DNA from 4 places in the Psychrilyobacter atlanticus DSM 19335 genome. Region 4 is predicted to be linked to each of the others. Evidence: riboswitches for the same ligand, from Rfam matches in the RefSeq annotation. Region 4 holds a riboswitch; each other region holds the start of a gene.
What was found. Region 4 has a riboswitch for lysine ahead of K337_RS0111310 (aspartate kinase). Riboswitches for the same ligand answer to the same signal wherever they lie in the genome.
Positions count from the first base shown of each region.

Region 1: it holds a riboswitch for lysine, as region 4 does, so the genes downstream of both, K337_RS0101035 (Na+/H+ antiporter NhaC family protein) here and K337_RS0111310 (aspartate kinase) in region 4, are expected to answer to the same signal.
Region 2: it holds a riboswitch for lysine, as region 4 does, so the genes downstream of both, dapF (diaminopimelate epimerase) here and K337_RS0111310 (aspartate kinase) in region 4, are expected to answer to the same signal.
Region 3: it holds a riboswitch for lysine, as region 4 does, so the genes downstream of both, kal (3-aminobutyryl-CoA ammonia lyase) here and K337_RS0111310 (aspartate kinase) in region 4, are expected to answer to the same signal.

Region 1 covers NZ_KE384547.1:120,543-129,010, forward strand. The annotation lists gene K337_RS0101020 (DUF2721 domain-containing protein) at 109-498, shown strand; gene K337_RS0101025 (DUF2721 domain-containing protein) at 489-905, shown strand; gene K337_RS0101030 (glycosyltransferase family 9 protein) at 954-1,946, opposite strand; gene K337_RS0101035 (Na+/H+ antiporter NhaC family protein) at 2,043-3,779, opposite strand; lysine riboswitch at 3,905-4,079, opposite strand; gene K337_RS0101040 (YeeE/YedE family protein) at 4,240-5,538, opposite strand; gene K337_RS17410 (FAD-dependent oxidoreductase) at 5,657-7,381, opposite strand; gene K337_RS0101050 (metal-sensing transcriptional repressor) at 7,755-8,369, shown strand; gene K337_RS0101055 (Spy/CpxP family protein refolding chaperone) at 8,414-8,468, opposite strand, start outside.
Region 2 covers NZ_KE384547.1:911,005-919,472, reverse strand. The annotation lists gene K337_RS0104835 (Na/Pi cotransporter family protein) at 1-877, opposite strand, end outside; gene K337_RS0104830 (hypothetical protein) at 1,012-1,512, opposite strand; gene K337_RS0104825 (hypothetical protein) at 1,523-1,804, opposite strand; gene K337_RS0104820 (AMP-dependent synthetase/ligase) at 1,869-3,575, opposite strand; gene K337_RS0104815 (hypothetical protein) at 3,799-4,200, shown strand; gene dapF (diaminopimelate epimerase) at 4,259-5,080, opposite strand; lysine riboswitch at 5,280-5,455, opposite strand; gene K337_RS0104805 (O-methyltransferase) at 5,610-6,236, opposite strand; gene rsmB (16S rRNA (cytosine(967)-C(5))-methyltransferase RsmB) at 6,294-7,610, opposite strand; gene K337_RS17705 (FKBP-type peptidyl-prolyl cis-trans isomerase) at 7,801-8,226, opposite strand.
Region 3 covers NZ_KE384547.1:848,680-857,147, reverse strand. The annotation lists gene amrS (AmmeMemoRadiSam system radical SAM enzyme) at 1-910, opposite strand, end outside; gene amrA (AmmeMemoRadiSam system protein A) at 915-1,442, opposite strand; lysine riboswitch at 1,877-2,058, shown strand; gene kal (3-aminobutyryl-CoA ammonia lyase) at 2,149-2,520, shown strand; gene kce (3-keto-5-aminohexanoate cleavage enzyme) at 2,607-3,422, shown strand; gene kdd (L-erythro-3,5-diaminohexanoate dehydrogenase) at 3,434-4,468, shown strand; gene kamA (lysine 2,3-aminomutase) at 4,499-5,752, shown strand; gene kamB (lysine 5,6-aminomutase reactivase subunit KamB) at 5,742-6,773, shown strand; gene kamC (lysine 5,6-aminomutase reactivase ATPase KamC) at 6,770-8,212, shown strand; gene kamD (lysine 5,6-aminomutase subunit alpha) at 8,276-8,468, shown strand, end outside.
Region 4 covers NZ_KE384547.1:2,265,846-2,274,313, reverse strand. The annotation lists gene dapF (diaminopimelate epimerase) at 1-314, opposite strand, end outside; gene K337_RS0111335 (pyridoxal phosphate-dependent aminotransferase) at 415-1,560, opposite strand; gene dapD (2,3,4,5-tetrahydropyridine-2,6-dicarboxylate N-acetyltransferase) at 1,757-2,470, opposite strand; gene dapB (4-hydroxy-tetrahydrodipicolinate reductase) at 2,522-3,259, opposite strand; gene dapA (4-hydroxy-tetrahydrodipicolinate synthase) at 3,274-4,155, opposite strand; gene K337_RS0111315 (aspartate-semialdehyde dehydrogenase) at 4,197-5,183, opposite strand; gene K337_RS0111310 (aspartate kinase) at 5,221-6,423, opposite strand; lysine riboswitch at 6,517-6,692, opposite strand; gene K337_RS0111305 (M20 metallopeptidase family protein) at 6,892-8,034, shown strand; gene K337_RS0111300 (ABC-F family ATP-binding cassette domain-containing protein) at 8,152-8,468, opposite strand, start outside.

The DNA.
Region 1 (8,468 bases), 2.1 Mb from region 4:
TCTTTTTTTATTTTTTGTAAATAAATATTTTGTATATTCCCATCTATCTTGATAAAATAAATTATCATTCAATAATAGATGAGTAATTTATAGTAAGGAGGACACTCTATGAACTATGCCATTCCAGCGTTATTATTTTCAGGAATTTCTATGTTTTTCAATGGTTATACAATTAGATATTTAAATCTATCTAAGTTGATCAGAGATTTTCATAATCATCCAGATAAAGATTGTAATATCAAAGCCCAAATTTCAAATTTTAGACTACGGGTAAAATATATTAAATGGATACAATTTTTTTCTGTATTTTCATTGTTTTTAGCGACCCTTTCTACATTTACTATTTTTTTTGAATATATTCAGATAGGATGGGCTTTATTTATTTTTTCCATAATCAGTTTTTTAATATCTCTCATTATTTCTGCCTTAGAAATTAAAATTTCTACAATAGCTTTAAACATTTCCTTAAAAGATGGAGGCGACCCAAGATGCAGTTAACACTTACAACCCCAGCATTAATTTTTTCTACTATTTCACTTCTACTCTTAGCCTATACAAGTAGATTTCTGGCTCTAAGTAACCTTATTAGATCTCTTCATAACCAGGCGACCCAAGAGGTAAATAGAGTCGACATACTCCTGCCTCAAATAGAGAATTTAAAATTAAGGATAAAAATCATAAAAAATATGCAGCTAATAGGGATTATTTCTCTATTTTTCTGTGTTTTTTCCATGTTTTTAATATTTTTACAACAGATTGTCCTAGCAGAATTTGTCTTTGCAGGAAGCTTAATTTTACTAATGATCTCGCTATCTCTTTCCGCTATAGAGATAAATATCTCTGTAAAAGCACTGAATATAGAGTTAAGCCAATGCATAGGAGACCAATGTAAAATAGTAAAATAAAAAAGTAATTTAATATCTATTAAAAAAATCGAGGGAATTCCTCGATTTTTATTTTTTTTCTATTCTTTTTATTATATCTTCAGCACTTATATTTTTCATACAATTAAAATGATCTTTAGGACATTTTTTATCTCCATGTAATGAACACGGAGAACATGGTTCATTTCCATAGATCAAAACTCCTAACTCATCATACTCAAACATATTTGGATCTGTAGGGCCGAATATCACATAGGACTTGGTCTTAACTCCACGTCCGATATGAAATGGTCCCGAATCATTGGTCACTAAAAATTTAGCTTTGGATAACAATGCTCCACTCTCTTTCAGGCTTAATTCACCAGCCAGATTTATACAGATGTTCCCACTTATTTTATTAATTTCCTCACACTCTTCCTTCTCTTTAGGACTTCCGATCAGAATTATCTCTGTCTTATATCTCTCTTTTATCAATTGAGCTAGTTTACCAAATCCTTCTACAGTCCATTTTTTAGTATTTTTAGAAGCTCCCGGTGCGAACACCACATAATTTTTATAGCTCTCTACTTTTTCTTCATCCTTTTCAGAAAAATTAAACTCCAAATCTTCTCCATTGTAATCTATCCCTAAAACTTTGAAGGCATCAAAGTAGTTTTTCACTATGGTATTATCAGCTCTATATTTAATCAATCCAGATTTTACAAGGATAGTTTTATATAATGATCTTTTTATATACCTGAAAGTTTTCTCTCCCAAAAAAAATGTGATCAATCTAGATCTTATCTTAGAATGCAGATCAAATACATAATCATATTTATTTTCTTTCAATATCTTTGAAAAATGCCTTATATTTTTTATTCCGTCATCTGTATCTTTTTTAAAGATAATCAGATTATCTATATTGGGATTCCCCTCTATAGCATCTTTAAATTTATCCAAAACTATAAAATCAATCTTTAAATTTTTATTTTTTTCCTTTAATTTTTTTAGGATTGGGGTGGTTAATATAACATCCCCTATAGAACTCAGCCTTATTATTAATATCCTCATTTTTTCCCCCAATCTATATTACACTAGTTTTTTATCATTTTATTATACCATAATTATCATTCAAAATAAAAAAAACCTAGTCGGAACTCCGACTAGGTCTGCTAAATTTTATACTAATTCCACTTCTTCTCTTGTCTCCGACACTTCCTCTACAGATTTACCTAAAAATCTTACAGCAAGTATAGTAGCTATTATAGATACAGGTAAAACAGCGTAGATCGATATTCCCATTCCAACTGGTAAATATCCAAATAATATTGTGATACTTCCCACTACAAGTGCATATACAATTTGAGTTTTTACATGCTCTATATGATCACATTCAGCTCCCATAGATGAAAGAATAGTCGTGTCAGATATTGGTGAACAATGATCCCCGAAGATAGCTCCTGTAAGAACCGCTCCTATACTCATGATTATATATGATGATAGTGTTTCTCCCGATAACCCAGCAGCTCCACCGATAGCATTAGCTAATGGTATTGCCAGCGGCATCAATATTCCCATAGTTCCATATGATGTTCCTGTAGAAAAAGCAATTACCGATCCCAAGATAAATATGATAGATGGCAGAATTGCTTTTGGTATAGTTCCAGCCAATGCATTTACCAGGTATACAGATGTTCCTAATTCCTTTATCAGAGAAGTCAATGACCAAGCTAATAATAATATAACTCCTGTTATTACCAATGATTTCATTCCATGTACCCAAGTATCGATAGCCTCTGAAAACTTAAATATTTTTTTAGATATTCCCATAACGATAGCTACGATGGATGCGAATAATGCTGCCTGGAATATTACCAATGAAGCATCTGCATTTCCGAAAGTTTCTCTGATAGCATAGAACGATAGTGGAGAATTATTTACAGTCTCAAGTACCGCTCCCTCTAAGTAACCCTTTCCATTAAGATAGAAACCTACAAATGAACCTATGATCAATACCATAATTGGTATGATAGCGTTCCATATGTTAAGTACTACTCCCTCTTTAGGAGCTATCATCTTAGCTTCCTCTGGACTAACTTTAGCTGCCGAACCACTTGTCACCTGACCAGTTGTTCTGGCTCTCTTTTCAGCCTTAGCCATAGGACCAAATTCTCTCAAGAAATATGCTGTAGATGCCACAAATACCAGCATCAAAATATTATAAAATCTATATGGAATTGTCTGTACGAAGATGCTGTATGCATTTATATTTTCCATTCCTATAAGTGAATATCCGTCTTTTATTACTGATATCTCATATCCTACCCAGGTAGAGATAAGTGCTATCCCTGCAATAGGTGCTGCTGTTGAATCTATTATAAATGCTAATTTTTCTCTCGATATTCTCATCTTGTCTGTTATAGGTCTCATAATCGGCCCAACAATAAGTGCGTTAGCATAGTCATCAAAGAAGATAAATAACCCCATAACCCAAGTGATCAATTGAGCTGATCTAGGAGTTTTAGCTCTTTTAGCCAAAGATTCTGCTACAGCTCTTGCTCCACCCATCTTAGAGATCAATGCTACCAATCCACCGATAGTTAAACATTGTAAGATTATACCTGCATTCCATGAATCTGCCATAGATCCGATTATTCTATTGGTTATATCGGAAAAACCTCCTATTAAACTAAATAGATAATTTTTCCCCTGAGTTATCCCCAATAAGAATGACCCTGAATAGATCCCTATAAATAATGACAAAATTACATTTTTAGTTATAAAAGCTAAAGTTATAGCTATAATTGGTGGCAGAAGTGTCCACGCTCCTAAGTTTAACGCCGCCTCTGATGAATCTGCTCCAAATCCTAAACTACTCATAACTCCTAACAACAATACAATTATTATACCTCTCATATCTTTCCTCCTAAGTGTTTTGAAGAAAGGAGATCTTTTAACTCAAAAAAAAGAGTTATCGGATCTCTACCGATAACTCTAATTTATAAACCTACAATTATGTATAATAGGTCTTTATCTTAAAATCATTCGACAGCTCCCCATTATCATCTGATAATGACAGTACCACAGATATTATCCATAGTCCCAACTTAAGATTTCGACAAATCTTAAATTTCGGCAAAACTTCCTTTCTTTTGGTTTCAAAATCTATCCGACTCCTCCAAAATACTCCTAAGGTTTGCAACCTCTATCTTCATTCATATATTTTTATGTTGAGACTAGTATATCTATTTCAGTTATATTTGTCAAACATATTTTTTATAGTTTATATTTTTTTTGCTATTTTTTAATCTTGCAATCCTGACTAGGGTCAAGATTTTATATAGTCTTTACTCATTCACTATGAATGAATAAAATACTATTTTATTTTTACTGCAACTCTGTTTCCTAAGATTCCTCCACCTACTAAAGCAGCAAAGAAAACCCATCCAGATAGTGAGAAGTTTGCAATTGGAGTATATAATGCTCCTACATTACAACCATTTGCAAGTCTAGTTCCAAATCCCATTAATATTCCACCCATAGCATATAGAGCCGCTTGTTTAAATGTGATTTTGATCTCGCTTGTTGCTGTACTCTTAAATGTTCCAGCTAAAAGTAAACAAATTATTGTTCCTACCATAATTCCAATATTTTGAACATTGATTGGATGATCGAAAAATGGCATTGTATAGAATTTTACCGGGAAATTAGTAAAGTTAGATAATGATTCAGGTGATATTCCAAATACCATTAAGAATCTTCCGAACCACCATCCGTAAGGTGTAGAAGCTCCCCATCCAGCTTTAGTTACACCCATTAATAATGTGAATATAACAGCTATTACCGCTGCTCCTACTTTCATAGACCACGGTGTAACAAATAATCTTGTGTATGTTTCTTCACTTAATAATTTGAACTCTTTATTACTATCTTTATCTTGTGTGGCGATCTTAACTTGCTCTAATTCACTAGGTACCCCTGTAAAAGTTCCAGATACTCTTCTAGAAGATTCATATTTTTTAGACATATATACTACTATTCCACAAAGTAGTGAAGTTAATAGAACCGCTCCTAAATACCCGTCTAATCCATCCCATTTAAATAAATCCGGGAAATAAACTCCATTATACAACTTTGCACCTGTTTCAGACGTAAACCATGATTTTCTGATCCAATCTGTTGAAATTCCAGCCTCTTTTACCCAAGTTGCAGCTCTTTGGAAAGGGAATCCTAAGAAAACACCCATACCGAAGAAGATAAGAGTAATGAATCCTCTTGAAAATCCTGTAACAACGTCTGTTAAAACTCCTGATGCACAACAAACTGAGAATGTCATACCAAATCCAAACATGATTCCACCAAGGATTAACCCAGAGTTAACTTGGTTTACCCAAAGATCGTATGAACTGGCATCTGCATTATAAAGAAATGCTGCCGATAAAATAGATGTACCTAAGAACATATAAGCTAATATTCTCATTAATTTTGTTGAACCTGTATTGTAAGCTCTGTTTACAGATCCTGCAAACCCCATAAATCCTCTAGTTAATGCATATCCAAATCCAGCTCCCGCCAATAATCTAAAAAATAACATTGAGCTTCCTAGCATTGTTTTACCTACAATTAACATTAGTATTAGTACTATTAATCCTGCCAAATTTTGACCCTTTTTCATTTTCAAACCTCCTAAAATAATAATTAAATTTTGTATTTTTTTTCACGTTATATATTATAAAATATAAGAGGAAGGTTTTCCTTCCCCCTATTTTATTTATTCAAACCAATAATTTTTATTATAACTTTGCTTTTTCTAAAGTTCCGCAACAATCAACACAGTCACCTATCATAATTTCTTCCCTTGCTTTATCGTTATAACAAGATACCTCTTCATACATCTTTATGAATTCATAACTTCCTGCAACATTCTTAACATCATAACCATTTGCCTGAAGCATCAATGTCATGTTATAACTTCTTTCACCTGTTCTGCAGTGAACGTATACTGTCTTTGTTTTGTCCAGTTCATCTAATCTGTCTCTCATAACACTCATAGGAATATTTACAGTTCCCTTTACGTGTCCTTCTTCATATTCACAAATTTCTCTAACGTCAATAACCTGCTCTCCAGCTTTTAATAAGTCATATACTTCCATAAACGTTACCTGCTTAAACGCACCTTCATTTAAGTTTGAACCGATGTATCCAATCTTGTTTACTACATCTTTACCAGTTCCAAATGAAGGAGCATAAGTTAATTCTAAATCAAATAGATCTTCTACTGTCATACCAGCTTTTATTGCAGTTGCTATTACATCTGCTCTCTTATCGGGTGCTCCTGTTGCTGCGAACTGAGCTCCTAATACTTTTCCTGTTTTCTTTTCAAACAACAGTTTAGAGAATACTAAATGTGCCCCTGGCATTATTCCTACTATTCCTGGAGGTGCTGCATATACTACCTCATAGTCGATTCCTGAGTCTTTTAACATCTTTTCAGATAATCCTGTAGAAGCTATGTTCATATCAAATAACTTAACTACTCCTGACCCGATATAACCATTATTTTTTATTTCTCTACCGTTTATTCTGTCAGCAATTAATCTTCCCTGCTTATTAGCAGGACCTGCCATTGCCAATGGACATAAGTTTCCAGTTAACTGGTTTCTAACTAATATTGCGTCTCCTGCTGCATAGACATCTTTTGCTGTTGTTTCATAGTTATCGTTAGTTACTATATATCCTCTATCAGTTAATTCTATTCCTGAATCTTTCAAGAATCCAGTAGATGGTCTTACTCCTATAGCTAAGATTACTCCATCAGTTTCTATCTCTCTTCCAGATTTTAACAATACTTTTTTAGTGTCAAAACCTTCTACAAGATCTTCTAACACTACTTCGATTCCATGCTTTACCATTTCAGCTTGTCCAAAATAAGATATCTCTTTATCTACAAATGGAATTATTTGATCAGTTCCCTCTACTAAAGTAACTTCGATCCCTGTTTCTCTCAAGTTTTCAGCTGCTTCTAACCCTATGAATCCTCCACCTACTACAGTGATATGCTTGGGGTTTTTAGCTTTTACAAACTTCATTATCTTAGAAACGTCAGGTACTGTCTTTAATACAAAATTATCTATTTTATCTAATCCTTTGAACGGAGGTACGATGGCATCTGCTCCAGGAGATACTACTAGTGCATCATATTTTTCAGTGGTTATTTCTTTAGTTAAAGTATTTTCTACTTCAATTGTTTTAGCTTCTGTATTTACAGATATAACATTACTGTTTACCCTTGCATCTATCTTATATTGACCTTTAAATTTTTCTGGTGTCATTAAGATTAATGTTTCTTCCTGCTCAACTAAACCAGAGATATGATATGGTAAACAACAGTTTGAGAACGATACTACCGGACCTCTTTCAAACATTATTATTTCTGCATTTTCATCTAATCTTCTTGATCTTGCTGCTGATGATGCTCCACCTGCTACTCCACCTACTACTAGTATTCTTTTGCTCATTGTACTCCTCCTGCTTTTCATTGTATTATTTTTCACATCTATATTAACTTTTTCTAATTTATTATACCCTCTACCAGTATATCAAATTAGAAATAGAGAGTCAAGCGTATTTACTATGATTTATACATATGTATATTGAATTAGTTCATTTTTTCCTTTTTCAGTACTCAACTTTCTCCAAAACACTGATAAAAACAAAGGTTTTTAAATTTAGATTTTTTTATATTGGTTTACTATTTTGCAGAATAAAAGCGCCTTGTAGATTTTTTTAACAATCTTTAAAATTATTTTTAATTTTCATTAAATTGACAGAAAGTAATCCTGAGGTTATAATATCTTTATTATTAAAATCTAATTTACGAGGTATTTATCTATGAAAAACGAAACAATGACAACTATATACAACTCTATTACCCCTCAAGAAACAAAAAAACTGATAACAAAAGAAAGTGACCTTGTTATCATCGATGTGAGGACTGAAAAGGAATTTTTATACGAAGGAAGGTTAGATGGTGCTATCTTGATAGACTTTGAAAAACCACGTATCTTCAAAAGAGAAATTAAAAAACTAGACAGAAAAAAAACATATCTTATTTATTGTGCCGTTGGACATATAAGTAAAGAGGCATGTATCGAGATGACTGATTTAGGGTTTGAAAATATCTTTGAAATGAAAGGTGGATTAAAATCTTGGCAACAGGATCTTGATCTGATCTGTACCATCTCAAAATTAAATGACGAGGAGATAATAGAAGCCAGAAAAAGTATTATTACCAGATTAAATAAAATTGAAGGTCAGGTAAAAGGAATGAAAAAAATGCTCCTAAATGGAGAATATTGTGGCGATATATTAAATCAATCCCTGGCTGTAAAATCAGCTCTTAACAGTACTAACCAAGAGATTATGGAGATGTTTTCCAATGTCTGTATCACATCTGAAGAACATAAGAAGGATTTTTTCAAATATTTGAAAAAATTAATGGGATAAAAAAATAGGAGCCCCTGAGAGCTCCTATTTTTATTTATTTAATCTTAGTTATTTCTGTATCCATTTCCACCATTCATGTGGTTGCCATTTCCCATATGC
Region 2 (8,468 bases), 1.4 Mb from region 4:
ATATTGTATGGGCTGCTGCTAAGAAACCACTTATATTTACATTAGGATCTACAATATGCCCTATCATCTTAGTGTATATCCCATATATCGGAAGTACCCATAGAAGTCCAAAGATATTAATGATCGTATGGGCATAAGCTGCTCTTTTGGCATTCGCCTTAGCACCAAACGATGCTAAAAATGCTGTGATAGTAGTTCCGACATTTAGTCCCATTACGATAGCTACACCTGTTTGTGCATCTATCAATCCTTGGCTGGCTAACATTATTGTTATCCCTAAAGTAGCTGCCGAAGCCTGCACTATTGCAGTTAAAAATGCTCCTACCATAGCTACTAAGAATGCACTACCTATCCCTGTTACGTGGAATCTTTGAAACATTGCAACAAATTCTGGCATAGCTCTGAGAGGTTCAAATCCATTTTTCATAAGTTCCATTCCAAAGAATATCAGACCTATTCCCATCATTAATTTTGATTTTTCTTTGCCCTTTTCAGTTTTAGCAAACATTCCTATGATAGCACCGATACCTGCTAAAGGAAGCCCATATTTACCGACCTTTAAAATAAGCAGCCAACCTACAGCAGTAGTTCCTATATTAGCTCCTAAGATAACTCCTAAAGCTTGAGTCAGGTTCATTAAACTTGCATTTACAAATCCAATTACCATAACTGTTGTTACAGATGAAGATTGAACTAAAATTGTAATTATTATACCTACTAAAACACCTAAAAATCTGTTTTTAGTTACTATTGCAATTACATTTTTTAATTTATCTCCCGCTACCTTTTGCATTGCATTGGCCATATTTTCCATTCCATATAAGAAAATTCCTAATCCACCAATTACATTCAATATTATATTCAACGCATCTCCCATTTATTTGCTCCTCTAAATTTTTTTTTCGCATGCTTTACATAACCTTTACACGCAGTTTACAAGACTTTTACACAGCCTTTGAAATTATACAATAACACCTGTAAAAAGTCTAGAAAAAAAGAGCACCTAAGTGCTCAAAATCTATATTTGCAGCCAAATGTAAGTTTTGTTGAACTATACAAACTTTTTTCATCTTGGTGAGGTATTCCAATATTTTGATAATTATATTTTCCATATAATACTTCTATCTCAATACCTTTAAAAGCAATACCGACACCTATTCCATAATTTACCATCTCCGATAAATCATTTAAAACCTTATTAAAGGCTATGTCCTCTCCTTCAACTAAATTAACTCCCAATGAGAACAAATAATAGGGAGAAGATTGATCTTCTGGATCCAATAGATACTTTAATTTTGCGTAATAAGGTATTATTTTCGTGCTGACCCCCACATTTATATAGGGCTCTTCCCCTGTTTCAAATTCCAGTCTTCGATAAAACCCCGCTGGTATTCCAAATTCTCTCTCTATCACAACCAAGAGTGAATTATCTTCCTTAACTTTTATGATTCTGCCCTCTAGAGAAGGTAGAGGATCTCTGGCAAAACATATTCCAGAATATAAAAGCATCAACAGAATAAAACTATATTTTATTAAAATAATAATCTACTCCTATGGAATTTTCCAAAGATAGAAACGTTTCTCCCTCTTTGAAAGTATATTCCTCCAAAAGAATATATTTTACCCCTCCCTCCTCATAAATGTATCTAAATTCCAAATCGTTGACTTTTTTTCTATTTACAGAATCAACTTCAAATTTTATATCTTTTCTAAAGAATTTTTTTAGGAGTTCTCCATCTTTTTTATCTAATTTACATGGGAAATTATCTTTTTTCATCAATATTTCTAGAAATTCTTTTTTCATAAAAAACACCTCAATAAATTTATTCTTACTCTTTAAGTATTACATATTTATTTTACTTTCCTTTTTATATTTTTTTCTTTTCTCCAACTTCTTCTAAAAAACTATTGATCTTTTCGTTTTCCCTTTTATTTACCATATGTCTTCGCACTTTCATAGTCCCTGTATAAGTTTCATCCTCTATTGTAAACCTAGGAATCAGTAATATATCTCTCGGTTTTTGATGGGAAACCAGATGATTTGTCAATCTTTTTACTTCACTTTTTAATAAGATATTTAGTTCACTTTCATGTACCTCATCATAATTTTCTGGGACTGTCAAACATGCATATAAATTTTTACATCCATCTCCGATAACCATCACATCATCTATAATATCTGATTTCTTCAATTCATTTTCAATAAACTCAGGATGAATATTCTCTCCGCCTTTTAAAACTATCATATTAGTTTTTCTACCACTTATATATAATTTTTCCTCTTTATAATAACCTATATCCCCAGTATGAAGCCACCCATCCTTTATCACTTTCGCACTTTCATCTCTGTGATTCCAGTACCCTTTCATGACACAGCTTCCTTTTAAAAGTAATTCTCCCTTGAGATCCTTTCCTCTATTTCCTATTTCATCTAAAAATGTAAAATCTCCAAGTGGCTGATCTAAGAGCCATTTCAATAAGTTCCCTGAACTTCCATAACAATAATCCTCTAGACCATCTACACTGACAACTGGGGATGTCTCAGACAGTCCATAACCCTGCATCACCGGTAGTCCTAAATATCCAAAGTATCTTTGTAAGTTTATATCAAGTGCTGCTCCTCCAGAAATAAATTCTTTAAAATTTTCTCCAAAAACAGATCTAATTTTTACCAGTAATCTTTTATCTAAGATATCATAGATCTGTCTATATTCCTCATTGGGAGTAGAATCATATCGATCACCTTTTATAAGTGGGGCAATCTGCAATAATTTTTGATAGCCCTCTTCAGCTTCTGAACCAGCATTTTTTATTTGTTTTTCTATACTCCCTTTGATCATCTCCAGTATTCTTGGTACAACTAGTACTATAGTGGGTTTAAAAAGAGGAATATCCCCAACAAAAGTTCTCTGATTTTCTGTAAATCCTAAGCTTAGGCCACTCATTATAGATCCTATAACTTCTACAGCTAAAGAAAAACTATGCCAATAGGGAAGGATAGAATAGAGGCAGTCATCAGTTATTAGTTTTTTTATCTTAACAATCGATTCTCCATTACTAATCAAATTTTTATGAGTGAGCATAACGCCCTTTGGATTTCCGGTAGAACCACTGGTATATATAAGAGCTCCTGTATCCTCTGAATCAATCCCAGACCTTTCTTCATAGGCTGAATATTTAGATAACCCATCAAAGTCTTCTAAAAGAATAGTCTCTGCCTCTGGATAGAGATCCTTTATTTTTTCCTCCAGTGAAGAGACTGTTAAAATAACTTTAGGAGTTGAATCCTCTAGTATAAACTTTAATTCAGCCTCCCTGCTATTTTCATTTATAGGGACAATAATTCCATCTGCCATCCATACAGCATAGATAGATTTAAGTTGTTCTATAGACTTAGGAGTTATTATTCCAATTCGATCACCTTTTTTTACCCCTCTTTCGATAAGGTACCCAGACCATTTTAAAACGTCCTTTATTATTTCATCATATGTATAATTTTTTAAAGCTGATTTGACAAATATATCCTCTTTATATTTTTCCTTAGCTGTCAATATACATTCTTTTAGTGTTTTCATCTTTAGATTCTCCTACTTTTTCTTATTTTAATATAGATTTAACATACAATTAACATCAAAACCATACACTTAATTATAGCAGATTTTAAAAGCAAATTAAAATCTAAATTTTAAAGGATTTTTAACACTTTTCCCATATCTATTATAATATAGAAAGATCTCTGTCTATAAATTAAAACTAATCTCATACAAAAGTTATTTTAGCTAATCTGGAGGTATCATTATGAAAAAATGGATGGATCACATATCAGAAGTAGAGATAAAAACTATTGAAAAAGTTCCAAATCATGAAAACTACTATACTTATTGTGATAAGCATGGTATTCATCATCTAGTGGATGAGGAGAAAGAACTGTGTTTTGGAAAAGAGATTGAAATTTTTGCAAACGGTGATTATGCAGTTACTAAAGATTATGATAGTTGGACCCTTTATAGAGATGAAACTCCTCTTTGCAGCGGAGTTTGGGTTATGTCTCATATGGATGGCAGTTATAAATATAAATTTTATAACGACTCCTTCAACAAATATGTCGTTAGAACGGTTACTTCTGAGGGTGATCATCAGGATGAAATCGAAGGACATGAAGAACACAAGATGGAACAGGGAGATTATAACGTGATATAAAAAAATAGGAATTTGCCTCTGATAGGGTAAATTCCTATTTTTATTTTATTCTGATTTTCTATTCTCGGTTTTCAAAATAACCAGAAGCTACCTTTACTCCACTCCCTATCATATAAATTTCTTCTCCCAATTCAATCTCCAACTCTCCTAATAAATGCTGAACTACTACATTATTCCCCATAAGATTTAACCTTTTAGCTACAATTGCTGATGCACAACTTCCTGTCCCACATGCCAATGTCCGTCCCACTCCCCTCTCCCATGTTTTTATCCTCAGTTTACCCTCCTCGATCTTACAAAAATTAACACTGGTATCCAACGGGAAAAATTCCAAATCATTTATAAGAGGACCGTATTCATCTACAAATTCATTTGATATATCATCTACAAAAACTACCGTGTGGGTAGTTCCCATAAATAAGGAAGTTATATTAAATTCTTTATTTTCAACCTTTATTTTTTTGTTAAACAACTCCCCTTGAGAACTCAATTTAATGGATTCATGGTAATAATCTTCCCTTCCCATATTAACTTTTACCATATAAGGATTATTGTTAATAATTTCTGCCTTTAACATTCCTGCCCCTGTTCTAACAGTTAACTCACCTTTATTTATTAAATTATGGTTTTTTAGATAAAGACAAAAACATCTAAATCCATTTCCACACATAGTATCAAAGCTCCCATCAGCATTATAAAAGATCATCTCATTATTATTATCTTCATCTTTAGAAACGACTATTAACCCATCAGCACCTAAGCCTGTCTTCCTGTTACAGACATTTTTGGCCAATTCAGAATATTTTAAAGTTGTCTTTATCTCCTCCTCACCTACAATAATAAAATCATTTCCCAACCCATGATATTTTTCAAACCTCATAACTATCCCTCCCAAATTTAATAAAATTTTAAAACAAAAGCAACGTGACGTTGCATCCAGATAGACATAATTTAGATTTACCAAATAAATTACTGGTATTATGCCCCAACTATAATTTCTCAGATAACAAAAAAACCGACAGATTTTTATCTGTCGGCTTCTATTTTTTAAGCTGTTGGAAGCTCATCTGAATAAAATACCTTCAGATAGCGCTCCATTGAAAACTTCAATGACAGTGATATAATTATTCATTATATCCCCAGTAGTATTTTCCTGTTAAAAAAATACCCTTCGGCAAAAAATCCTTTCATCTAGTTTCACAGACCAACCATCTCCACTAAACTACTAATATCAAGTGCAACCTCTATCAACATTTAATTGTAATAATATATTATACCTCCAAATTATTATAAATTAATATATATAATTTAAATAATTATTATCAACTACTATTACAATATTTTTCCTCTGTTCATTCTTATCTAAATAGAAAAATCACACTAAAGGATAGAAAATATAAAGTTTCCTATTACCCTTTATATACTAATCCTATTCCATCTCCAAAAGGCAGTAATACAAAATTTTCATTTTCATGGAGATATTCAATAAATTCATTCAACTTTCTAACAATAGTCCTAAATCTTTTAGGATATTCATTATATAGGTATCCTCTAAACATAATATTATCTATGAATATTACCCCATCTTTTTTTAATAACTTATAAGAATCTTTATAAAAATCCATATATTTTCCCTTGGCTGCATCGATAAAGATAAAATCAAAAGTATCATTTAATTTCGGGATCTCTACTAAAGCATCTCCTAAAATTTGAGTTACTCTAGAACTATATCCCATCTTTTCAAAATTTATACGGGCTTCATTATATCTATCCTCATCTATCTCTAGAGTTGTAATAGTAACACCTTCATTCCCCTGCAGCATAACACTTCCTGAATACCCAATAGCAGTCCCAACTTCTAATATATTTGTACTCTTATTAGATTTAATCATAAATTTAAGATATTCTGCCACTTCCTTTGTAACAATAGGTACATTGTGTTCTTTTGCATACTCTTCCATCTCAAGGATAACTTCATCATTTTCTTTAATTTTAGATATCACATACTCGTTTGCTTTTATTAAATCATCTATCATAAATATCTCCTTTTTATAAAGAAAAGGCAGACATAACATCCACCCTTACATATTATTCTATTTTTCTATTTTCTTTAATTTAACCATATAGAATCCATCTAAGAATTCATCAAATATATTTAATCCACCTAATTTATCAAAACTTCCATTTACATTAGGAGATATTTCTACTTTTTCTACCTCGAAGTTAGGGTTAGTCTTTAAAAATCTAGTTACATTTTCAAGGTTTTCCTTATTAAGGATAGTACAAGTACTATATACTAGAGTTCCGCCTACTTTTACTACTTTAGCAGCAGCATTTAATATATCCAGCTGTAATTTAGCTAATTCCTGTACATTTTTCATCTTCTTAGTATAAAGTACTTCAGGTTTTTTTCTGATTACTCCAAAACCACTGCATGGAGCATCTACTAATACTCTATCAAAGGACTCAGTTCCAAACTCTTTTTCTACTAATCTAGCATCCATAAGCTCAGCATGAACTATATCTATCCCCATTTGTTTTGTTCTGCTTTCTATTAATTTCAACTTATGTTCATGGATATCTAAAGCTACGATCTCACCTTCATTATCCATCATCTCTGCCATAGCCATGGCTTTTCCACCAGGAGCACTACAAGTATCTAATATTCTTTCACCTGGTTGAGGATCTAAATATTTAGCTGCTAAGAATGAAGATCCATCCTGTACTGTAATTTGACCTCTTTTAAATTCACTAGTTTCTAATATCATTCCTGAATCTATATAATAAACATCCTCTACTTTTTTTAAGATCTTTATACCTTTTATCTCTAATAATCCTAAGAAATCTTCCTCATTATAGTTTAATTTATTTATTTTCACACTGATATTAGGAATTTTTTTATAAGACTTCAATATCTCTAAATAATTTTCCTTATGTTCCCACTTGATCTCATCAAAGAACCATTTTGGATACGATAAAACTATGTCTTCTCTTCCCTCTTCTAATAATTTTTCTATATCTTCATCTTTTTCTCTAATAAATGATCTAAGTACACCATTTACAAAACTTCCGATGAATGTTCCACCTCTTAACTTAGCTACTTCTACACCTTCATATACTACTCCTGCATCATCTGAGTCCATAAAGTGTATTTGATACATAGATAATCTAAGTAAGTTTCTTACCCATAATTTATCTATACTTTTTACTCTTTTATCTATTGAATAATCTAAAAACATTACATTTCTAATCGTTCCATAAAATACTTCAGTGATAAATCCTTTTTCTCCACGAGTCAACCCAGGAATCTCTGTTTCTTGTTCTTTAAAATAATCATTCAATAATATATTTGAAAATTTTCCATGCTCATACTGTGATAACAATCCTATTATATCCATTTTTAAACTCAAACTAACACCTCTTTTAATTTATTTGCTAAATATTATACCATAAATCTAAATAAAATTAATAATTAATAGTCAAGAACTACCAATTATTAATTTTATATTTTCTTATCCAGAAATTTTATAATCTTTTAAAAATTTAAAGTTTCTAAAGACTTAAGTTAAGCATAACTGGATGCAACGTCACGTTACTATTTTACTTAACTTTTACTACTTTTATCTCAAAATTAAGGGTCATTCCTGCATAGGGATGATTTCCGTCTACTATTACTTTATCTTCCTCTGAAATGACTTCCTTTATAGTGAAAACTCCTACTCCTTCATCTGTGTCAGCTTCAAACTCTAACCCTTCATAAAGGCCCATTCCGTCAAAGTCTTCTATAGGCATCTCGATCGTAAGGTTTTCATCGTACTCACCATATCCTTTATTAGGAGTTATTTTAACATTAAATTTATCTCCTGTTTTTTTCCCTAAAAGAGCTTCTTCTAACCCTATAACCACAGCTTCATCACCATAGGTAAAAATTAATTCGTCCCCCTTAGTAGTTTTATCCAATAAGTTCCCCTTATCATCTCTCAACACAAATTCTAAAGTTACTTTTTTTCCATTCTCTATTTTCATTTTAATACTCTCCTTCTAATTATAATTTTATTTTTGTCACGAATTTCACGAATAAAACCCCTGCACTTAGCTCACGAAGTTTTTTGAAATAAGGTCACTAAGTCTTAGCGTCTCTTTCTAGACTCTTTTTTTGTTCTTTGTGAACTTCCTGTCCAAGATTTTAAGCTGTGTAATCTGTGACTGATTCTTTTAATTTTTCTTCTTTATTGTACATTATACATCTTAAATCCCAATTGGTGTCC
Region 3 (8,468 bases), 1.4 Mb from region 4:
CTACATTCCATCCATCCCTTTGAACAAGTAAATTTCCACAACTACAGACTGTATCTAAGTCTATCCCTGCATTCCCTATATATACATAGTTCAAGTATTTTTTAGCTACCTCATGAAATTCTAAAAGAAGTTTTTTTTCTGTCGCTGGAGTCTTCAGCTTATAACTAGGATAATATCCATTTATATGTAAAACAATATTTGATCCCAATTCATCCCTTACCCACTTAACCATCTCTATAAATGTCTCCCTATCATCATTTAGTTTAGGCACCAATAAAAACTCTATCTCTAGATGCTTATTCCTCCCAGTTATTACTTTCAAGGTGTTTTTAACTCCTTCTAAAGTCCCACCTAATTCAGAGTAAACTTCTTCTGTAAATCCTTTTAAATCTACACTAAACCCATCTATATATGGAGTTAATTCCAACAGAGGTTCCCTTTCTATAAATCCATTGGTTATCATCATAGTTTTTTTAGAGCAGCATTTCGCTAATTTTGCCACATCCAGCATAAATTCATACCAAACGGTAGGTTCGTTATAGGTAAATGCTACTCCAAATCCTTTAAAATTTCTCAATATATCCTCATAGGTATATTCCTTAGCTCGTATTCCTTTAAATTCCTTAGCTATCTCATAATTTTGACAATAAGCACAATTCATATTGCATCCTATACTTCCAATGGATAAAACCTCTTCTCCTGGATAAAAATGATAAAACGGCTTTTTTTCAATGGGGTCCATATTAAGAGCCGAAATCATCCCATAGTTTTTAGTCATCAGGGTTCCGCCGATATTCTGCCTTACACCACATCTGCCCACACTGCCATCCTCTAATATACACCTATGAGGGCATAGTTCACAGCCTATTTTTTTATCCTTTAACCTCTTATAAAATAAAGCTTCTTTCATCTTCTCACCTATACCTTTTCACAGTAAATTTTTTTATAACCAATCCGGGGTTACGGGTTATTCCAGCTTTATTCATAGCTACCTCTATCTGCTGCTCTACACTATCTATTCCCTCTAAATCCGGTAAAAGTACCCCTTGAGATCTTCCATCACTTATTAATATCCCGTATTTTTTAGGATCTAATTCTTTTATATCCTCTACCTCCTCCATAGGAGAGAGAACATCTACAGAAATTTCCAACCTCTCTAACTCATCTTTTTTTAATGCTTCAAATCTAGGGTCGTTAAAGGCAGCTGAGATGGCATTTCCTCTTATCTCCTCCAATAAATTTTCTCGATATGGTATCATGGTTCCTATACATCCCCTCAGAGCACCTTCCTTGTACAAGGTGACGAAACAAGGTTTTTTTTCCATCAATTCCTGGATCTCCTTATATTTATCTTCTTTCACCTCACTTTGTCCATCTAAACCTAATTTAGCTATAATAGTTTCTAAAGCTACTTCTACATATATACTCCTCGGTTTATACATATAACTACCTCCTAAAAAATATTTATTCCTTATTCTTTATTTGATAAATTCAATAAACTTCCTTTTTTATTAAATTTTTATTTTTTGATTTTCATAGATAATTATGATTAAAAAAAATTAATCAATTATATAACTTTATTATGATAACTATTCATTTGAAATATATTAGATAAAATAAAACTTCCTTAAAAAATAACAATATTATAATTAAATTTTTATTTTATCCTTGATACCTTTGGCTTTAAAAAAATAAGTTTATCAATTAACTAGGTAAATAGATAGGTAGTGTCAGAAAAAGACTTTCCCTTATACTTCCTCCCCACGAGGATAAAATTATTTTTTTCACTTGACTTTGTGTTCTTTATATAGTAAAAATGTATTGTAACGAATCTATGAATGAGTTTTCATTTTCTTAGATAGGTTACATAAATAAAATATATAATAGAGGAGCATTTATTGTGGTAACTTTTAACATCTTAAAGATCAAAGGATCTTCTGAAGTTAAAAGTGAAGGACTTAATTGCCGAAAGGTTGGATCTGCTAGAGCTAACCTTGGTTAATATGGGAAAATCCATCTTGACTGTCACAACTTTAGTTGTGGAGAGCTATTTCTTTTTAGTTCTTGGTAATTTTCTGTCTTAAATCATAGATAGGTGTTTTTTTTGATGCAAAAAATAAAAAGGGGGAATGAGTTGTGAAAGAAGTAATGATTAGATTGAGGATGAGTACCCACGATGCTCATTATGGGGGTAACTTAGTAGATGGTGCCAGAATGCTAGGTTTATTTGGAGATGTAGCTACCGAGCTCCTCATCAGACAAGATGGAGACGAGGGATTATTTAAAGCCTATGACAACGTTGAGTTTATGGCTCCAGTATATGCAGGAGATTTTATCGAGGCTGTCGGTTATATAGAAAAAGTCGGGAACACATCTAGAAGGATGGTTTTTGAAGCTAGAAAGGTTATCATTCCTAGAGTTGACATCAGTGATTCTGCTTGTGAAGTCTTAGAAGAACCAATTGTTGTTTGCAGAGCCACTGGAACTTGTGTAACACCTAAAGATAAACAAAGAAATTAAAAGCGTGACGCTTTACCCAGATAAGCGTAATTTAAATTTTTAAAGTTAATTTATGCTTTCTTAGAGAATAAAAAAGGGAGGCAATGATGGAAAAGTTAATCATAACAGCTGCCATATGTGGTGCTGAAGTTACTAAGGAACACAACCCTAACGTTCCTTATACTGTAGAAGAGATTGTAGAGCAAGCATACGGGGCATATATAGAGGGAGCCAGTATCATACATCTTCATGTGAGAGAAGATGACGGTACTCCTACCCAGTCAAAAGAAAGATTTAAACTATGTATAGACGCTATCAAGGAAAAATGTCCAGACGTTATTGTCCAACCATCTACCGGTGGAGCTGTGGGGATGACCAATGAAGAAAGATTACAGCCTACAGAATTACACCCTGAGATGGCAACATTAGACTGTGGGACTTTAAATTTTGGCGGAGACGAAGTTTTTACTAATACAGAAAATACCATCAAAGAATTTGGTGAAAAGATGATAGAAAGAAATGTCAAACCTGAATTGGAATGTTTTGACAAATCTATGATTGAAATGGCTGTTAGATTAAATAAAAAAGGATTCATCAAGTCTCCTATGCACTTTAGTTTTGTAATGGGAGTTAATGGAGGAATCGGAGGAGAGTTAAGAGACTTCTTATTCTTAAGAGACAGCTTACCTTGCGGATCTACTTATTCAGTTGCCGGTCTTGGACGATTTGAATTTTCATTGGCTACAGCAGCTATCATAAGTGGCGGTCATGTAAGAGTTGGTTTTGAGGATAACATCTATTTAGAAAAAGGTGTCTTGGCTGAATCTAATGGTGTCTTAGTAGCCAAAGTAGTAAGGATTGCCAAGGAGCTCGGAAGACAAATTGCAACACCAGCAGAAGCAAGAGTTATATTAGGATTATAAGGGGGAGCAAAATGATAAAAGGATGTCCATTTGGAACACACAGAGTAATAGAACCTATGGGAACTATGCCACAGGCTGCAGTAAAAATTGATAACACAATGAAGATTAAAAATAACGAGTTATTACTTGATGTAATGACATTAAATATTGATTCAGCGTCATTCACACAAATAAAAGATGCGTGCAATAAAGATATAGATAAGATGACTACTATGATCAATGAGATTGTAGGAGAGAGAGGAAAGATGCAAAACCCAGTAACTGGATCTGGGGGAATGTTGATCGGTGTTGTTAAAGAGATCGGTTCTGATTTTCCTGATAAAACTTTAAAAGTAGGAGATAAATTAGCTACCTTAGTTTCATTATCCCTTACACCATTAAAGATTGATAAGATTAACAATGTAAATGTATCTAACGACCAAGTTGATATAGATGGACAAGCTATTTTATTTGAAACCGGTATCTACTCTGTTTTACCTACAGATATCCCTGAAAAATTAGCTTTAGCTGCACTGGATGTAGCTGGTGCTCCTGCTCAAGTAGAAAGATTAGTTAAAGAAGGTGACACAGTTTGTATCATCGGCGGAGGTGGAAAATCTGGTGTTTTATGTGCTTATCAAGCCATGGTAAATGCTGGAGATTCTGGTAAAGTTATCGTAATTGAATACAGTGAAGAAAATGCAAAGAGAATATTAGATATGAAACTAGCTCACCATGTAATTATCGCAGACGCTACTAAACCTGTTGAAGTTTATGAAAAAGTAAAGGAGATTACAGGGGACGACGTATGTGACGTAGTTATTAATAATGTAAATGTAGCTAACACAGAGATGTCATCTATCCTTATTACAAAGGACGATGGGGTAGTTTATTTCTTCTCTATGGCAACATCATTTACAAAAGCAGCTTTAGGAGCTGAAGGTGTAGGAAAAGACGTACAAATGATCGTAGGAAATGGATACGCTAAGGGGCATGCTGACCTTACATTAGGTATCATACGTGAATCTAAAACTATCAGAAACTTATTTGAAAAATTATATGTATAAAAAATAAAAAGGGGGGGCAACAAAATTATGATGAATTTAAACTACGAAAGCAGAAGAAAAGAATTATTTCCAAATGTAAGTGATGAACAATGGAATGACTGGCAATGGCAAGTAAGAAATAGAATTGAAACTTTAGAAGATTTAAAAAAATATTTTGACCTATCACCAGAAGAGGAAGAGGGAGTAAAAACAGCTAACTCTATCCTTAGAATGGGAATCACTCCATATTATTTAACATTGATCGATCCAACAAATCCAAAATGTCCTGTAAGACAACAGGCAATACCTACAGCTGCTGAGGTACATAAGGCAGATGCTGACCTAGATGACCCTCTACATGAAGATGAGGATTCACCGGTTCCAGGACTTACTCATAGATACCCAGATAGAGTATTATTATTAGTTACAGATATGTGTTCTATGTATTGCAGACATTGCACTAGAAGAAGATTTGCAGGTCAAACAGACGCTGCTTTAGGAATGGAAAAAATAGATACAGCTATCGATTACATCGCTAAAACTCCTGTAATCAGAGATGTATTACTTTCTGGAGGAGACGCTCTACTTATTTCAGATGAAAAATTAGAGTATATCTTCAAAAGATTAAGAGCTATTCCACATGTTCAAATAGTAAGAATCGGGTCTAGAACTCCAGTTGTATTACCTCAAAGAATTACTCCTGAACTAGTAAATATGATGAAAAAATACCATCCAGTTTGGTTAAATACTCACTTCAATCATTCAGATGAGATCACATCTGCTTCTAAAGCTGCATGTGAATTGATGGCTGATGGAGGAATCCCATTAGGAAATCAATCTGTTTTACTTAGAGGAATAAATGACTGTACTCATATCATGAAAGAGTTAGTTCAAGACCTAGTAGCTATAAGAGTAAGACCTTACTATATCTATCAATGTGACCTTTCAGTAGGGTTAGAACACTTCAGAACTCCTGTATCTAAAGGAATTGAGATCATTGAAGGTCTTCGTGGACATACGTCTGGATACGCTATTCCAACATTTGTTGTAGACGCTCCTGGTGGTGGAGGTAAGACTCCTGTTATGCCGCAATATATTATCTCTCAAAGTCCAAAAAGAGTTGTTCTTAGAAACTTTGAAGGAGTTATCACAACATATACAGAGCCAAAACCATATGAAGATAAATGTGACTGCAAACACTGTCAAGAAGAGAGACAACACCTTGGAATAGCTAAACTATTAGATGGTAAACAACTAGCTATCGAGCCTAAGGTACTTGACAGACATATCAGAAATGAACACTAAGAAAATGATTACTTCCCTACTCCCCTATAATAGTATATCTATTATAGGGATGGAAAAAAACTCAGGGAAAACTACCACTTTAAATTATATATTAAAAAATTTAAAGGGAACTAAAGTTATCGGCCTCACTTCTATTGGACGTGATGGTGAAGACTGTGACAGAGTGACTAATACACATAAACCTAAAATCTATGTGGAAAAGGGCAGTATAGTTGCTACAGCTAAAAATTTACTTTGTAAATGTGATATAACAAAGGAAATTTTAGCTGCCACAGGTATCTCTACCCCTATGGGTGAAATAATAATTATGAGAGCTTTAAGCAATGGATTTGTAGATGTGGCTGGTCCCTCCTACAATTCCGCTCTCATAAAAGTAAGAGATCTTATGTTAGATTTTGGGTGTGACTTAGTCCTCATTGATGGTGCACTGAGTCGAAAAGGCAGTGCAGGAAATTTAGTTTCAGAGGCCTCTATATTGGCTACTGGAGCTAGTTTTTCCCCTGATCTTACAAAGGTAGTGGAAGAAAGCAGTCATAATGTAAAAATGTTACAGTTACCAAAATGTTCTGATAACATAGCAGATTTAACCAGAGAGATATTAAAAACAGGGAAGATTGGATTTGTAGATACCCAATCAAATATAGAGGTCTTAGACCTCCCTACTTCCCTTAATTCTCATAGGGAGATAGTCGATGCAGTCAAACCTAATCACAAATATTTAGTTTTAGGAGGTGCTGTATCCAAGGGATTGATAGAATCTATCATACAAAATAGAGAGTTGTTTAAAAGTTTTACGATCGTTATAGAAGATGGAACAAAAATTTTTATAGATTCTAATATGTATCATAAATTATCTATGATACCAGTCAAATTAGAGGTCCTAGACAGTATTAATCTCCTGTATTTGACCTGTAATCCCACATCCCCTTATGGATATTCATTTGAGAGTGAAAAATTTTGTGAACTATTAAAAACATCTATAGATATAGATGTTGTAGATGTTGTAGGAGGAGAACTATGAGATACCTTGATCTTAAAAACAGAGAAAAAATTGGGTTGGAATATCTCACAAATAATCTGACTACAATATCTCCATATGGTAACCAAAAGAAAAGAGATATTGTTCCCATAGAGGAAGCTGAGATTTTAGAAGAAATTTTCAATCATTTGGAATTTTTTATAGACAGGTGTCAGCAGAATAAAAGAGAGATCCAGAAGATAGAGCTTCTCCTTATGAAATTAAAAAATATATCCAATATAGTTTTTAATCTTCAAAAAGGAAAAATTTTAGATGAGGTTGAGTTATTCGAATTAAAGATAAATACTATGATCTTTATGGAGATTAAAAGTATCTCAAACGATATATTTTTAAAAGATTTTCACCTTGTTGATCTAAGTCCCATTGTAGATATTTTAGACCCGGGATCAAAAAAAATCCCTACCTTCCATATCTATAACGAATATTCAGAAAAATTAAAAACTATCAGAGATAAAAAATCAGAGATTGAAAAACTAATCTTTTCAACTACAGATAACGAATTACAGATAAGACTAAAGGAAGAAAGAAGAGAGATTGTTGTTCTAGAAAATTGTGAAGAATCTGAAGTCAAAATAGATATAAGCAAACAATTAGTCTCTTATACTTCCGATATCCTTATCGATATCGATAAAATTAAAGATATTGACTTTACCTTGGCTAAAGCAAAACTTGCTATAAAATATGGAGCTAACAGGCCTAAAATAGGTGAACACATCGAATTTATCGGGATGTTTAATCCAGAAATTTTAGAAACTTTAAAGGTTAAAAACCAAGAATTTCAAAAATTAGATATCCTATTAAAAAATGGTAATACTATCTTAACAGGAGCTAATATGGGAGGGAAAAGTGTTATTTTAAAAACCCTTACCCTTAATCTGATCCTGGCCCAAATGGGATTTTATGTTTTTTCAGATCATGCAACTATACCTATCTTAAAGTTTATACAGTTTTTATCCGACGATATTCAAGACGTTTCCAAAGGACTCAGTAGTTTTGGAGCTGAAATAATGAAACTCAGGGAGATTACAGGATGTCTTACAACTTATGACAAGGGATTTATTGCACTGGATGAATTTGCTCGGGGTACCAACCCAAGTGAAGGTAAAAAATTTGTAAAGGGATTATCCAACTATATGAAAAACTTTGATAGTTTTTCAATCATGGCAACTCACTATGATGGTGTAGTGGACGATTCGACTCCTCACTATCAGGTTGTCGGATTAAAGAATATAGATTTTGACAGTTTAAAAAGAAAGATTGATCTGAATAATCAGAATTCAATCTCTCTGATCCAAAAACATATGGATTATTCCATAGAAAAGATTCATTCTAACTTTGAAGTTCCAAAAGATGCACTCAATGTAGCAGCACTAATTGGAATCGATGAGAATTTAAAAGACATAATAAAAAATTTATACTAATCCCTCATCCTTCTAAAGGAGAGAGTATCTCAAGGGGGAAAGGGTAGCTTTGGAGGTAAAGATATGCAGGATTCAAAATTACACTTAGATTGGGATGTAGTGGCAGATGCTAGAAAATCAGCTAGAAATATCGCCATAGACGTACAAACTTATATAGATGACCACTCTACAGTATCGGTAGAGAGAACAATCTGTCGTTTACTTGGGATCGACGGGATCGACAAATTTGAAGTACCACTGCCAAACATAGTGGTAG
Region 4 (8,468 bases):
CCAGCCAGGGTCTCCACCTTGTAGGTAGTTCCATCTAAGATTTTATTGTTGTAGATATAGTTAGAAAAACATCTGATACCATTCCCACACATAGATACGATACTTCCATCAGAATTAATAAATATCATTTGGCACGACTCTTCTTTTTCAACCAAAACCATCATACCATCGGCACCAATTCCAGTGTGTCTGTCACAGACTTTAACAGCCAGATCAGAAAAACTTTCTTTCTTTATATTTTTTGCCATCAAATCTTTATAGTTAAAAATTATAAAATCATTTCCTAAACCATGGTATTTTTCAAATTTAATCATATCGTATTCTCCCTTGTTCTTGATTGTGTTGTTTTATATTTAAATTATAGTATGAGAAAACATAATATTCAACTAAAGAATATTCCATATCTAGTGTTTATTATAATTTATAGTTTTTGATATGATCTTCTATCTTATCCAAAGCTATTTTTAACGTTTCTACAGGTTTGGTGCAAGAAATTCTAAAATACCCTTCTACACCAAAGGCTATTCCAGGAACTACAGCCACATGTTTGTTTTCAAGCAGGTCTAAGGCAAAATCCAAAGATGAAGTTATATTGAAGTTATCTAAAGAACCAAAGATGTAAAATGATCCCTTAGGCTGAAGGGTTACTATCCCCATGGAGTTTAGTCGGTTATATACATATTCACATCTTTTTTTGTATTCCATTGTATAAGAGGACATGTCTGAACACTTAGAAAGTGCGATATATCCCCCATATTCTGAAACGATAGAAGGAGCTGTGATGGTATATTGATGGACCTTTATCAGCTGATCTCTCAGTTCTTTAGAGGTTAAAATGTATCCCAAACGCCACCCAGTCATAGAGTGAGATTTTGAAAATCCATTGATCAATATTACTTTGCCCTTAAGAAAATCATACTTTCCTACAGATATAAAATCGTCATTAAAAACAATTTCACTATATATCTCATCGGAGATAATATATATATCTTTATCCTTTAAAAAATCCATGATTTCATCTAAGTTTTTTTGAGATAAAATAACTCCCGATGGATTGTTGGGATAGTTTAAGATAAGAGCCTTGGTTTTAGGAGTAAGATGTTTTTTTAATGTTTCCACTGTGAGCTGTAATTCATCGGAAGTAGTATCGATAAATACTGATTTACCACCATTTAAATCTATATTTGGAAGATATCCAGGATAAAATGGCAAGGGAATCAAGACTTCATCCCCTTCATTTAAGAGGGCTCTCAAAGTAGTAGAGATAGCCTCTGTAGCACCTGCTGTGACGATAACTTCATCTGTATTGTAGGAGGAGCCATACTTAGTATTATAAAAATTTACTATTTCTTCTCTTATTTCGAGAGATCCTCCTAACATAGGGTATCCCATCCGATTATTCTTCATATATATAGTAGTTTCTTCGATTATTTTAGCAGGGATAGGCAGGTCAGGTTCCCCAACAGTAAGATTGATAACATCTTCATACTCCCTGCTCTTTATAGAGATTTGTCTGATAAGGGAGATCTCTTTATTTATTACTTTAGGATTTATGTTCATAGTGACCTCCGATTAATCTTTGGTATTATTTTATGATTAAAATTTTGCTATGGTGCACGCATTAAAAACCTTAGAGTTTGCCCGCCTTCGGCGGGCAAACAGCCATAATTTTTTTTTGAAATTACCCAAATACTTTATTTTAAAGAAAATAAAAATTAGATCTTAATATTATTGTAGATTTTGTAAGTGCTGAACATTATTTGATAACTCTCAGGTCTTCCATAATTTCAGTTTTACTGGCAGTTTTTTCATCTTTATCTTTGATTATTCTAGCAGGATTTCCAGCTACTACAACACCAGCAGGGACGTTCTTTGTAACGATTGCTCCAGCGGCTACAACGGCTCCTTTTCCGACTCTGATACCTTCTAAAATTACTGCATTAGCACCGACAACTACATCGTCTTCTATAACAACAGGATCAGCACTAGGTGGCTCGATTACTCCAGCTAGGACAGCACCGGCACCAATATGACAGTTATCTCCTACTGTGGCTCTTCCTCCCATTACTACATTTAGATCTATCATGGTACCGGCACCGATTTTGGAACCAATATTTATAACAACACCCATCATGATAACGGCATTATCTCCAATTTCTACCATATCTCTGATGACAGCTCCAGGTTCGATTCTAGCATGGATATTTCTGGTGTCTAACATTGGAATAGCTGAGTTTCTTCTATCACTTTCTACATGAGAATCACTGATTAAATTAGAGTTAGTAGTTAAAATTTCATTGACTTCACTCCATTCTCCAAAGATTGTTTTACTATTTTGGCATCCAAAAACTTTACAGTTTAGGAAATCTATTCCTTCTAATTCCCCATTGATATAGGCTTTTACAGGGGTAGATTTAGTAGAATTTTTAATATATTGAATTATTTCATGGGCATTATTTAATTTTGTCATAAGGTGTTCTCCTTTTAAAATATATTTTTTATAGTCTAGTCACGTTGCTTTTTAGTTGAAAATATCTTTCATTGTATAGAATCCCGGTTGTTGATTAGAAAGCCAAGCTGCTCCCTTGAGGGCTCCATTAACGAAGATCATCTTTGAGTGAGCCTCATGTTTTACCTCTATTATCTCGTCTTCACCGGCAAATATAATAGAATGTTCTCCTACGATACTTCCTCCACGAACTACATGTACACCGATCTCCTCCTTCTTTCTAGGAGAGATTCCCTCTCTACCATAGGTCAACTCCCTTTTAGAAGTTAGGGTATCATTTATTTTTTCTAGCAGTGATTGAGCTGTCCCACTGGGGGCATCAATTTTTTTTTTATGATGTTTTTCAATCAATTCAATATCCCAGTCTTCCAGAGATGAAACCAGAGTTTCCAATAATTCTGTAATCAGATTTATTCCAAGGGAAGTGTTCGTCGCCTTAAGTATAGGAACTGTTTGGGATGCTTTTTTTATATTTTCTAGTTCCTCTTCACTATGTCCTGTAGTAGCAATCAATGTAGGAACATTATTAGCCATAATCCATGGAAGAATTTTTATCGAATTACTGTAGTGGGAAAAATCTATGAGAACATCTGGAACAATAGAAAGGTCTTCTAAAGCTTCAACAATTCGGGATTCCTTTCCCAGAGAAAAATAATCGATTATCCCAACTAAATTTAAATTTTTACTGTTATCGATGGTATCTACTAGGAGTTTACCCATCTGTCCCCATCCGTATATGGCTATATTCAAAATGTTACCTCCTTTTAGATTAAATTTACTTTTTTCATTTCTATTTTTAAAAGTTCTTGAGCATTAGAACTAATCTCCCATAGGGGTTGTCTTAATCCTCCAACATTCATATTCATAAGGTTCATTGCAGATTTTACAGGTATTGGATTAGTTTCCAAAAATAAAGAATTAACAAATGAATTTAGAGAAAGTTGTAAATCTCTAGATCGAGCCACATCTCCCTCTAAATAAGACATAACAATATTATGAGTTTCAAGGGGCATGACGTTGGCTAATACTGATATAACTCCAACTCCTCCTAATGATAAAACAGGAACTATGATATCGTCATTACCTGAATAAATAGAAAAGTCCTTGTCACAGACTCTAGCTACTTCAGCTAAGTAGGAGATATCTCCACTGGCTTCTTTAAGTCCTACTATATTTTTATGGTTACTCAATTCAACTACTACATCAGTAGGAATATTCATTCCGGTTCTTCCTGGGACATTGTATAAAATAATAGGTATATTTACCTTGTCAGCTATAGTTGTATAGTGATTTATCAATCCTTGTCTGTTGGTTTTGTTGTAGTAAGGTGTAACGATGAGAAGACCATCGGCTCCAACTTTTTCACATTCAAGGCTTAATCTAACTCCGTGACGAGTATCGTTACTACCAGTTCCTGCTATAACAGGAACTCTAGCATTAGCCACCTCAACACTTCTTCTAACTAATTCTATATGTTCTTCATCTGGAAGGGTAGAGGCTTCACCGGTGGTTCCAGCGATTACCAAGGCATCGGTCTTGTTCTCTATATGCCATTCTATGAGCTCTTCTAATTTAGTATAATTGATACTCATATCTTCGTTAAACGGGGTGATAAGAGCTACTCCAGATCCTTTAAAAATTCCCATAAATCCTCCTATTTAAAATTGTAATAAAATATATATAAATATTATTGTTCTATCAATAATTCAGCAATTTGAACGGTATTTGTAGCAGCACCTTTTCTGATGTTATCGGCTACTATCCACAGGTTTACACCATTTTTTATACTATGATCTCTTCGAATTCTTCCTACAAATACCTCATCTGATCCACTGGCATTTATAGGCATTGGATAGATATTATTTTGTACATCATCCTGTAAGATAATTCCCTCTTTATTTTGAAGTACTTCTTTTAATTCTGCTAAACCAAATTCTTTTTCAAATTCTAAATTAACAGATACAGAATGTCCATTTTCTACAGGGACTCTTACACAGGTAGAAGTAATAGGAAGATCGGGTTTATTTAAAATTTTTCTCGTTTCGTCGATCATCTTCAACTCTTCCTTAGTATAGCCGCTCTCTGTGAACTCATCTATGTGAGGAAGGCAGTTAAAGGCTATAGGATATGGGTAATTAGAAGGGGCTTTTCCATCTATTCCATCTTTTAAATCTTTTATTCCGGCTACTCCAGATCCAGATACAGCCTGGTAGGTAGAGTAGATAACTCTTTTTATTCCATAGAGGTCATCTAATACCTTTAGAGGTACTACTACCTGGATGGTAGAACAATTAGGATTGGCAATGAGTTTATTTGTTGCTGCTGCTTCTGGGTTTACTTCAGGAACAACTAAAGGAATATTAGGATCCATCCTCCATGCACTGCTGTTATCTATAACTGTGATTCCATGAGAAACAGCTATAGGAGCCATTTCTTTACTGATACTTCCTCCGGCAGAGAATAGAGCGATATCTATTTCTTTAGTAAAAGATTCTGAGGTAAGTTCCTCAACTATATATTTTTTATTTCTAAAATTAATTTCTGTTCCACAAGATCTAGAAGAAGCTAAAAGATAAAGATTGTCTATGGGGAAATTTCTTTCTTCTAATACCTTAAGGAAGGTTCTTCCGACCATTCCGGTAGCTCCTACAATGGCGATGTTATATTTTTTCATGATCTCCTCCTAAATAAATTTTTTAATTATATGATTTTTACAGGTCAAATTCTTTAGCTAGCATCTGAATTGCTATAGTTTTGTGCTCCTTAGAAATAGTACATGAGATACTGATCTCAGAAGTAGTTATATGATAAAAAGGAATTTTATGAGCAGCCAGGGTATTAAACACTTTGGCTGCAACTCCTGAATAACTAACCATTCCGATCCCAACCAGGGAAAGCATTATTAAATCTGGTTTGATCTCTATGGAAATTTCCTGTGATTTTCCATTTAATTCATCGATAGCTTTTCTCAAAAGAGATTCTTCTCTTTTAAAACAACTGAAAGAAAGGTCTAAGGTACCGGAAGTGGTGATGTTTTGACTGATCATATCTATATTTAATTCGTATTTACCCAGAGTATTAAAAATATTTGCGACCAGGTTTTCCGAATAAGGAAGGTGCTGGATATTTACCATAAAGATATCTTCATTTAGGGTGATGCCGGTAATGGGTTTATCCTCCATAATTTCACTTTGATTTAATATCAAGGTACCATCATGATCTCTTAAACTTTCGCCTACATAGATGGGAACATTATATTTTTTCCCCAGTTCCACAGCTCTTGTTTCCATAACACCTGCTCCTAAATTTGCCATTTCCATCATCTCCTCGTAAGATATATTTTGTATTTTTTTAGCCTTTGGATATACTCTGGGATCTATACCATAAATTCCATCTACATCGGTATAGATCTCACATTGTGCTCCTAAACTGGCAGCCAGAGCTACTGCACTGGTATCCGATCCACCCCTGCCCAATGTAGTGATGTCTCCATCTTGGTTCATTCCCTGGAATCCTGCTACGATAACTATCTTCCCGGAATTTAGATGAGATCTAATTATCTTTGGATCTACACTCTTAATACGACTTTTGGTGTGGTGACCTACGGTAGTTATTCCTGCTTGGGGACCTGTAAGTGAGATAGAGTCTTTACCTAATTCGTTCAGTGCCATAGATAACAAAGCGACTGTCTGCTGTTCTCCTGTAGCCATGAGGGTATCCAATTCCCTTATATTTGGTGTTTTAGATATTTTTTTAGCCATCTCTATTAAGTTATTTGTGGTTTTACCCATGGCAGAAGCGACTACAACTATCTGCTCTCCTGCATCACTTAATTTTGAGATGTGGGAGGCAATCTTTTTAATTCTGTCTAAGTCAGCCAGTGAGCTTCCTCCGTATTTATGTACTATGATCATATCTTTCCTCCTAATAAAAAAACTCTCCAGTAGTGAGAACTACTGAAGAGCAAAATTACATCTAATCAAAAATGAGATAAAAGATAATCTATGACTTCAAATAGCACCCCATTACCTAATTATGATAATGACAGTTATATGGATCTTATCCATATCCCCAACATAGATTTTTGCGAAATCTATATTTCGGCAACTACACCTTTCAAAACAGATCTTAAAATGCCTTCTCCCTGTCTTTACTATTTGTATTTGCAACCTCTATTCTTATGATTTGAAGTAAGTATAGCATTAAACATAAAATAAAATAAAATATATATAATATATACGTTATATAATTTTGAAATATATTATTTTTTAACTTTTGTATTATATATGTTTCGTATATATAATATATATTTTTAAAAATTAAAAAAATAAGGTTTACTTTTACCTAAGATAATATGAGAAATTTCTTTTAAGGAGGCAGGGATGGAAAAAATAATAGAAAATATGAAAAAATATAGAAGAAATTTACATGAAATTCCGGAATTAGGGTATGTGGAAAAAAAGACTCAGGCTTATTTACTGGGAGAGATAAGAAAGATGGGATATGAGCCTGAAATAATTTGTGAAACAGGAATTTATATCTATCTGGATGGGGGTTCAGAGGAAACTTATGGGTTCAGGACAGATATGGATGCACTGACAATTGTAGAAGAAACAGGAGTTTCTTATACCTCTAAACACGAGGGAGTTATGCATGCCTGCGGACATGATGGTCATATGGCGACTCTGCTGGGGTTTATGGATTATTTAAAGGGGAAAAAATTGAAAAAAAATATCCTTCTAATATTTCAGCCTGCTGAAGAGGGACCGGGAGGAGCCAAGGACATCGTAAAAAGTGGAATCTTGGAAAAATATAATGTTATGGGGATCTTCGGGTTACATCTTTTTCCAAAGTTAGAAGAGGGAATAATCGGCTGCAGAGCAGGGGGATTCATGGCCAAAGCGGCAGAGATAAATATAATTATCAAAGGGAAAAGTGGTCATGGGGGCCAGCCCCAGTTGGGGATAGATTCCATCCAGGTAGCAGGGAAGATGTTCGAAGGGTTTAATCTTATTACCTCAAAATTTGTAGCTCCTTTTGATCCTAGTATAATTGCCATAGGTAAGATAGAGGGAGGAACTATAAGAAATATCATTCCGGAAGTTACCCGGATGGAGGGAACTATAAGGACTTTTTCTACAGAGACCTTTAATTTTATTGTAGATAAAATAAGGGGTATAGCCCGTGGAATGGAGCTCAGTTATGGAGTTGAAATAGAGATAGAGTTGGCTGAAGGATATCCTCCTGTTATAAATGATAAGAAATACTACGATGTTTTAGAAGATGTTGTCAGAGGAGATGAAAAACTGGGATTTGAGGAGATAGATCCTGAGATGTTAGCTGAGGATTTTGGGTTTTATCAGGAAGTAACAAGGGGACTTTTTTTCTTTGTAGGAACTAAAAATAAAGAACTTGGATATACTGCATCACTGCATAATTCCAAATTTAATTTTGATGAGAAAGTATTGGGAAATGGACTTAGGGTATATACAGGTATCTGCCGTAAATTAGGAGTATTTGAATAAAAAACAACGGGACACAATATCCAAAAAATTATAAAATTATAATTTTATTGGGGAATAAAAAAAGCTGAGGCCAGCCTCAGCTTTTTTATTTTATCTAGATGGAACGTCACGTTCCTTTTAGTTATACATCTCTGCAAGTCTAGCTTCTACACCTTCGTCTTTGATATATTCATCGAAGTCCATTAATTTATCGACAACTCCATTAGGAGTTATTTCAATAATTCTATTGGCTACAGTTTGAATAAACTCATGGTCATGAGCTGCAAATATGATAGTTCCGTTAAATTTAATTAACGCTTTATTTAATGATGTAATAGATTCAAGATCTAAATGGTCTGTAGGGTTATCGAATAAGTAAACGTTAGCTCCTGTCATCATTGTTTTAGATAACATACATCTTACTTTTTCTCCTCCAGAAAGAACACTAGGTTTCT